One region of the Nocardia sp. NPDC049707 genome, then DNA from elsewhere that is predicted to be linked to it. Evidence: riboswitches for the same ligand, from Rfam matches in the RefSeq annotation. Region 1 holds a riboswitch; the other holds the start of a gene.
What was found. Region 1 has a riboswitch for S-adenosylmethionine ahead of AB0J29_RS34480 (homoserine O-acetyltransferase). Riboswitches for the same ligand answer to the same signal wherever they lie in the genome.
Positions count from the first base shown of each region.

Region 1 (4,304 bases):
TGGTGCCACGGCCGAACTCCAGTTGTAGCCGATCTCGAGCGCGGGATAGGTGGCGCGCACTTCGTCGACAGTGGAACCGACGGTAATGCCCTCTGGGGTGCGGATCGGAAGTCTGCCGGGCATGATCGCGACTATTTCGCCCTTGTTGGTGAAACCCTGCCAACCGGCTCGTGCGGTGTAGCGACCGCAACCGGGCGGATCGTCGGTGTCGTCGAAGGTCGCGATTTCACCGGTGGCCTCGGCCTCGCTCCGGCTCATCCCGAGCCGCAGCTTGCCGAAGCCGAGCGGCCCGAGCACGGTCGGCACCGGTGGCAGGGTGGTCGTCGACGCCGGTGCCCGGGTAGTGTCGGTCGGCTCATCCGAGCACGCCGTAGTACCGATCAACATCACGCCGAGCAGCGCGAATATCAGTACGGCACGATGAATACGCATGGTCTACCCCCGATGTCGTCCATGAACCGGAATGCCCGCCGAGCTGAGACGGTGCGATGCCGGCCCAGTCTGCACATCGGCGACTCCCCGAGTCAAGGTGACGTCCATGGACCGACGTCAACCTGATGCGTGCTCGTCGGCACACCCACCGCACCGCCGACCGAATGACGGCCCGTCGGAAGTCACGACTACTTCAGCCGGTGCGACCGATTCGCGCCAATCGCATTGTCTCGGTCAGCAGTTTGGCGACCGCGGCGGCTTCGGTGAGGAAGCCGTCGTGACCGTCATGGGAGTGCACGATCTCCAGGCCCTCGCAGCCGGGCAATCCGTCGGCCAATTCCCGCTGAGTTCGCAACGGGTACAGGCGATCCGAGTCGACACCGCCGACCACGCACGGTACCGGGGTGGCGGCGAGGGCGGCCGCGATCCCGCCGCGCCCGCGGCCGATATCGTGTCGGTTCATCGCCTCGGTCAGCAGGACGTAGGTGGCGGGATCGAAACGGCTGCACAGCTTTCCGGCCTGGTGGTCCAGATAGCTCTGTACCGCGTAGCGGCCGCCGTTGCGCGGATCCTCGTCCCCCTGCGCATGGTTCTCGAAGCGGTGATCGAGTTCGCCCTCGGTGCGGTAGGTCAGATGGGCGATGCGGCGGGCGATGCCCATACCGGTCATCGGGGCGCGATCGGTGTCGTGGTAGTCGCCGCCCTGCCAGTCCGGATCGGCCTTGATGGCGGCGATTTGCGTTGTCTGCGTGCCGATCTGGTCGGCGGTCGCGCGGGCGCCGACGGCGAGTACCAGTGCGGATCCGACCCGCTCCGGCGCGCCGACCATCCACTCCAGCACCCGCATACCGCCCATCGAACCGCCGACGACGGCGGCCAGGTGTTCGATGCCGAGCCGATCGAGCAGTGCCGCTTCGGCGGTTACCTGATCCCGGATCGATATCTCCGGAAACCTTGCGCCCCAAGGCTTTCCATCCGGCGCCAGCGACGAGGGGCCGGTGCTGCCCTTGCAGCCGCCCAGCACATTCGTCGCGATGACGCACCATTCGTCGGTATCCACCGGTGCACCGGGGCCGACCATGCCATCCCACCAGCCGGGCAGCGGATGAATATCGTCGGGCACCCCGACCACATGCGAATCACCGGTCAGTGCGTGCTCGACGAGCACCACATTGTCCAGGGCGGGGGAGAGCTCACCCCAGCGCTGCACGGCCAGATGAACGTCCGGGATGGTCGCGCCGCTCTCCAGCCGCACATTCCCGATCGTGATGATGCCGAGCGTCCCGTCCGGCGGTGGCAGGGCCACCGCAGCCGAGTGTGCGGTACTTGGTTCGGCGCTCACGGTCACGACTCCGCCTCGCCGGCGTTCGGCTCAGTTGTGATCAAGGGCGCGGTATCGGTGGTTTGTTCGGTCACGATGTCGCTCCCGTGAAACCGCAGTGCGTCGCCGAAGCTGGGTGAATCACGAGGGAACGCACCTCCCCGATGTCAGCGATCCGGCTGAACGGGGCCGTGGTTCGGTAGATCGGGGATATGGGCGTGCCGGTGATCTGCTCACTTGCGGCGAACCGATCGATCGCGGACGCGATGGGGTCACTCATATCGTGCTCCAAAGGGTTGTTCGCCAGCAGGTCTTATCGGGGTGCAGGTGACGGACAACAACTCATCGGAAACCTCCTGAAGTGCGCGCTTGCCCTCGACCATCGAGAGCCTGGTCATCACCCGGAGCACCCCACCGCTGCTGGAGGGTTGCCGTCCAGCAAGCCGGGGCTTCGCGCTGGCACTCATGACCTGACGGACATGGTAACCGGCGGGCGGTCGGCGACTGAAATCCGTTACCCGTCTTCCGCCGGTTCGCTCGTCGGCCGTCCGGCGCATACCCGCATGAATTCGTCATAGGACGTGGTGAATGCGGTGCGGGCCTGCGCAGCGGCCGCGCCGGTGTCCTCGGCGTCGAAGATCGCGTTCTGGCACTCCATGCTGAGGTGGCCGATCAGCTGCCAGGCGCCGACAACCAGCTGGACCGGCAGCGCGTCGGGCTGGGTGCCGAGCCGCTCGGCGATCACGTGCGCGATCGCGGCGTTCTTATCGTCGGCCAGCTCCATGCTCTGCGCGCTGACCGTCGGACTGCCACGCAGGATCCGCTGCATCTGCTGGAAGCGCCGGAACGACAGCGGTCCCTCGACGGTCTCCGAGGCCCGGTCGACGATCTGTAGGAAGGCCTCGCGGAGCGATTGCAGCTCGTTGCCGGTGACCGGGAGGCCGCGCAGGCATTCGGCGATGGCGAGGCCGAAATCCTTGACCGGCCCCAGGATGATCGCTTCTTTGCTGTCGAAATACCTGTTGATCGTGCGTGGGGACACATCCGCGCGGTCCGCGATCTGTTCGACCGTCGTCGTGTCGAATCCCTGTGTGTCGCACAGGTCGAGCGCCACCTCGATGATGCGCAATCGGGTCTGCTGCTTCTTGCGTTCGCGCAATCCCATGCTCGCGGCGCCGGGCGCACTGGGCCCTGGATTCGCTGGAGCGCGCACCGCCTCCGCGGCGGTGGCGCTCGCGCCGATCGGCGTTGATGACTCGAGCATGCCCCCATGCTATCGCAATCGGGACGGCTTGTGTCTTTAACGGCCAAATGTCCGAGTGCGACATTTTTCTCTTGACGACAAATGTCTGCCGATGACAGGATGGCCGCACGACTTCGAGACGGCTAGGAGACCAAGGTGAGCGAGACTGCGACAGCGGTGGACGATGTGAAAAGACAAACGAGCTCGGCGCGCTGGTTGGCCCTGGGGGTGATCGCATTGGCCCAGCTCATGGTGGTTCTCGACGCCACCATCGTGACCATCTCGCTGCCGTTCGCCCAGCAGGATCTCGATATCAGCGACGGCAATCGACAGTGGATGCTGACCGCCTACACGCTGATCTTCGGCGGTCTGCTGCTGCTCGGCGGACGGCTGGCCGACTACCTCGGGCGGCGCCGGGTCTTCATCGTCGGCCTGGTCGGCTTCGCCGGGGCGTCCGCGGTGGCGGGTCTGGCGCAGAACGGCGCGGAGTTGTTCGCCGGACGGGCGCTGCAGGGTGCGTTCGCGGCGCTACTCGCGCCCGCGGCGCTGTCCCTGCTCTCGGTGACCTTCACCGAGGCCAAGGATCGTGCGACCGCCTTCGGCGTCTTCGCCGGTATCTCCGCGGGTGGTGCGGCACTCGGACTGATCGCGGGTGGTGCGCTGACCGAATACGCCTCCTGGCGTTGGTGCCTGCTGGTGAACACCCCGATCGCCCTGCTCACGCTGCTCGGCGCGCTGGCCTTCGTGGTGCGCGATGTACCGACCCCGCGCACCGGCGGCTATGACGTGCCCGGTGCGGTCACCGTGACGCTCGGTCTGATCGCCATCGTGTACGGATTCAGCCGCGCCGCCGAGGACGGCTGGGTGGCCGGCAGCACCCTCGGGCTGCTCGTCATCGGCGTTGCCCTGCTGATCGCCTTTGTCGGTATCGAGCGTCGCTCGTCGAATCCGCTGCTGCCGCTGCATATTCCGGGTGAGATCAACCGCGGTGGCGCCTTCCTGGCCGCGCTGCTGGTCCCGATCGCGATGTTCGCGATGTTCCTGTTCCTGAGCTACTACTTCCAGATCACCCTCGGCTACTCCGCGCTGAAGGCTGGCGTCGCCTTCCTGCCGTTCCCGGTGGGCATCGCGATCTCCGCCGGTGTCACCAGCGCGCTGCTGCCCAAGCTGGGCCCGCGGCCGCTGATGGTGGCCGGCGCCGTGCTCGGTGTGCTCGGTCTGGTGTGGCTGGCGCAACTGAGCTTCGGGGACAGCTACGCCGCCGATGTGTTGCCCGCGCAGTTGCTGATCGCGTTCGGTATGGGCCCG
Region 1 is NZ_JBFANN010000066.1:10,720-15,023, reverse strand. It holds gene AB0J29_RS34485 (hypothetical protein) at 1-432, opposite strand, end outside; gene AB0J29_RS34480 (homoserine O-acetyltransferase) at 626-1,738, opposite strand; SAM riboswitch class IV at 2,114-2,224, opposite strand; gene AB0J29_RS34475 (TetR family transcriptional regulator) at 2,268-3,017, opposite strand; gene AB0J29_RS34470 (MFS transporter) at 3,153-4,304, shown strand, end outside.

Region 2 (4,304 bases), on a different contig from region 1:
GATGGGCACGATGGCGACTGAGGCGCGGACATCGATGCCATCCCGCATCGCAATCCGATGTCAGCGAACGCTGGCGAAGAAGCGAACTTCCGGTATGCACGTTGCCTGATTTCCCGACATTTGCTCGCACCCATCACCTAATTCTCGGCGTGAAGCTGGTCAGGACATTGCGGCTGTGCTTGTGTGTTGGCTCATAGCCGCCGGCCTACGGCCGCGCACTTCAGTAGGTCCGTCTCGTTTGCCTGGTCCATGAAATAGAAAAGGACATTTCGTGATCGAAATCTCGCGCATCGCGGCGATCGCTATCGCATGCGTTGCAGCAATCGCGCCGGTAACCGCCCGCGCGGAAGCACCCGCCGAACATGACATCGAGTACAAGGTCACCTCGGTGGACCGTGTTGTGACAACCACGCTATCGGGAGGGACCTTCGCGCTCGACCACGATCACAACTCGTTCACGATTCGTAATGAGAGCGGCGCCCCCGTGATGGTCGTGCCAACACGATTCACCGTGGGCGACAAGGTGCTCACGGTCGACTCAGCACTCAGCAAAGACGCGAAGGAGCTGCGGTTGACGCCCGGTGAGCTGCGTCCCGCCGCCGCGCCGACCGCGAAGCCGGTCGCATCGCCCGTCGAGAACCAGGCCGCGCTGTCGGAGTTCGCGACCCGATTCGGGCTCGCCACCACGATCGGCACATTCGTCGGCACCGCGATCGGCCTGGTCGTCGGAGGCGTTACCGGATGCCTTATCGGTTTGCCGCTGTTCGCGGTGGGCTGCATACCTGCCGCGATCGCTGGTGCGGGGATCGGCGGCGTTCTGGGGACAATCGCTGCCGGGGGACCGGTCCTGGCGCTTTCGGCCATGGAGCTGCTCGAAACGCTCAACGCGCCCGACGGTACGAGTAAATGGGCGCAGAACTCTTCGCTGAAACCTGCGAGTTAGTTGATCGGCTGCGCGATGTCATCAGAAGCGATATAGCGCCGACAGGGGGCAGCCAGGTATTTGCCCGATTCTCGGCGAATACTGCGGCGACCACCGTGGGCTGCCGCAAACGGCAACGCAGCGATCATCGCCCGCATGATCCACCTCGATGTGAAAAAGGTCGGCAGCATCCCTGACGGAGTCGGCTGGCGCCGGAAACCGGCGACCAGTCAGCCGACTCCACGTCGGCGTCACCAACCTCGCTGCTCATACGTTCAGCTGAGCGCGTTGTCCAGATCGCTGAGCAGATCCTCGACATCCTCGAGTCCCACCGATATCCGGACGACGCCGTCGGAGAGCCCGATGGTGGCGCGACCTTCGGGGCCCATGGCGCGGTGGGTTGTGGTGGCTGGATGGGTGATGAGGCTTTTGGCGTCGCCGAGGTTATTGGAGATATCGATGATGCGCAGGCGGTTGAGGACCTCGAAAGCGCGCTTCTTGGCCTCGCTGGCGGGCGCGTTCAGTTCGAAGGTGACCACGGTGCCGCCGCCGCTCATCTGGCTGGTCGCCACGTCGTGCTGTGGATGCGATTCCAGATACGGGTAGCGCACCCACGAGACGGATTTGTTGCCCTCGAGGAAGCGCGCGATGCGCAGTGCGGATTCGGTCGAATGACGCACGCGCAGCGGCATGGTCTCCAACCCCTTGAGCAGGGTCCAGGCATTGAACGGGCTCAATGCCGGACCGGTATGGCGCATCAGGTTTTTCACCGGACCGTCGATGTAGTCATGGGCGCCGAGGATCGCACCACCGAGTACCCGGCCCTGACCATCGATGTGCTTGGTGCCCGAATACACCAGCACATCCGCACCGAGTTCGAAACCGCGCTGCAGCAGCGGCGTGGCAAAGACATTGTCCAGCACGACTTTCGCGCCGGCGGCATGGGCGAGTTCGGTCACCCGACGCACGTCGACAAGCGTCTGCATCGGATTGGCCGGTGTCTCGAAGAAGACGGCCTGGGTCGGCACCGAAAGCGCCTGCTCCCACTGATCCAGATCATCGCCGTCGACGAAGACCGTTTCCACACCCCAGCGCGGCAGAATCTCGTTGCACACCACGAAGCACGAGCCGAACAGGCTGCGCGCGGCCACAAGTCGGTCACCGGCGCCCAAAAGCGCACCGAGTGCGGTGAATACCGCGGACATACCGCTCGCGGTCGCGAAACAGGCTTCGGCGCCGTCGAGCAGCCGCAGCCGCTCCTCGAACATGGCCACCGTCGGGTTGCCGTAGCGGGAATAGACGAAATGTTCGATATCGCCGGTGAACGCGGCCTCGGCCGCTTCGGCGCTCTCGTAGACGAAACCCGAGGACAGATACAGTGCCTCGGCGGTTTCCTCGAATCCCGAGCGGCGCAGGCCACCTCGCACGCCGAGCGTCGCGGGACCGACGCCTTCGGGCAGCGGCTTATCGAACGCACCGCCGGTGATCATGACTGCCGCCACGGCAGGCCGGTGGCGCGCCACCCCGAGCCGCCACGATGTCCGAACTCGTCGATCGGGCCTTCGAAGCCCTCCAGCACATTGAACGACGGGGCGATGCCCGCGCCGGTCGCGGCTTTCGCCGCACCGATGGAACGCTGTCCGGAGCGACAGAGGAAGACGACGGGTGCCGCCGGATCGCGACCCTCGAGCGCCGTGGTCAGCTGCTCGACGAACTGACCGTTGCGGGCGCCTGAGCTGTCGACCCATTCGATCAGCACCGTCGGTCGCTCGATCGAACTCGTATCCGGAACACCGACGAAACGCCATTCGGCCTCGGTGCGCACGTCGACCAAGACGGCTTCGGGGTTGTCTTGCAACAACTCCCACGCCTGCCGCGGGGTGATGTCACCGGCATATGTCATGCGATCCTCCTGTGAATCCACGCTTGCCGCACCTGGGTTTCGGTGCGCGGCCAGGTCGTCACCCGGAGCACCCCACCGCGGAGGAGGGTTGCCGACCAGCCAGCCGGGGCTTGGCGCTGGTACTCATGACCTGAAAATGAGATTGCCTGGGCATGGGCGGCCATGTCAAACCCCAGTTCGCGTCGCGCGTGCGCAATCAACCGCAGACGATCCAGCGGTCTCCGGAACGGGTCAGATCCCAGGTCGCCGGTGTTTCGCGGCCGTCGACCGCGATGGTCACCGTCGCCTTGGCCTTATCGCCGTCGACCATCGCATGCTCAATCTTGGTGACTTTGATCGACTTTCCGGCCGCGGCGCCACCGAACTGATGCATGAGCGGTGTCTTGCTCTCGTCGAATCCTGGACAGGCAACACCGGGTGGCGGCGTGTTGTCGGTGGTGGCGCGGGCCTCCGCGTAGCGCTGCACCGCGGCGGCGATCTTGTCCGATTCTGTGACATTTTTCTCAGCGGGCGAGAGCACTGCACCGAGCACGATCGCGATCAGTACGACAGCGGCGAAGACGGCCGCTGCCATGAACGGCGCGATGGAGCGACGATCGGTCTGATCGACCTCGATTACCGGTTCTGCATCGGTGCCCTGCTGCTCTGTCATGGGTCGATCATCCCTGGTGGGCGGCGGTATCCGGCATTCGGCCCCTGGCCGCCCCGGATATCCGGCACGCGCGGATTCGATAGATGTCGGCGGAGCGGGTAGTCACGGTAGGTGAGTCGGGCAGCGAACACCCGGTGTACGCACTGCCGCAGGGTGCGCGGTATGCCACCGATAGAATCGCGAGGCTGCGGTCCTGCTGTCATAGCCGAGATGGCCGCCTGCCCGCATCGTCAGGTGCGACCGAAAGGATGCGTCAAGTTAGCCTAAGCTAAGACTGACGCTGTTGAACGCTTCGACCATAAGGGTGCGCGTAAAGATGACCGAACACAGTGCAGAGTCGACTAGCGGTGCACACGGGCCCTCCGTGGTTACGCAGGCTGCCCGGCCTGACGCGCACACCGCTGGGACTCGCCCGCTTCGCATCGCGATCGTAGGCGCGGGACCGGCCGGTATCTATGCCGCCGACGCGTTGATGAAGTCCGATGCCGAGGTGAGCATCGACCTGTACGAGCGCATGCCGGCGCCGTTCGGGCTGATCCGTTATGGCGTCGCGCCGGACCACCCGCGCATCAAGGGCATCATCACCGCGCTGCACAAGGTGCTGGACAAGCCCCAGGTCCGCCTGCTCGGCAATATCGACTACGGCACCGATATCACCCTCGACGATCTGCGCGCGTTCTATGACGCGGTGATCTTCTCCACCGGCGCCAATGCCGACCGCGCACTGCCGATTCCCGGTATCGACCTGGACGGCAGCTACGGTGCGGCGGACTTCGTGTCCTGGTACGACGGCCATCCGGATGTGCCCCGCACCTGGCCGCTGGAGG
Region 2 is NZ_JBFANN010000023.1:52,170-56,473, forward strand. It holds gene AB0J29_RS21130 (hypothetical protein) at 1-21, shown strand, start outside; gene AB0J29_RS21135 (ammonium transporter) at 272-943, shown strand; gene AB0J29_RS21140 (O-succinylhomoserine sulfhydrylase) at 1,198-2,412, opposite strand; gene AB0J29_RS21145 (rhodanese-like domain-containing protein) at 2,409-2,825, opposite strand; SAM riboswitch class IV at 2,840-2,956, opposite strand; gene AB0J29_RS21150 (hypothetical protein) at 3,022-3,477, opposite strand; gene AB0J29_RS21155 (FAD-dependent oxidoreductase) at 3,842-4,304, shown strand, end outside.
Region 2: it holds a riboswitch for S-adenosylmethionine, as region 1 does, so the genes downstream of both, AB0J29_RS21145 (rhodanese-like domain-containing protein) here and AB0J29_RS34480 (homoserine O-acetyltransferase) in region 1, are expected to answer to the same signal.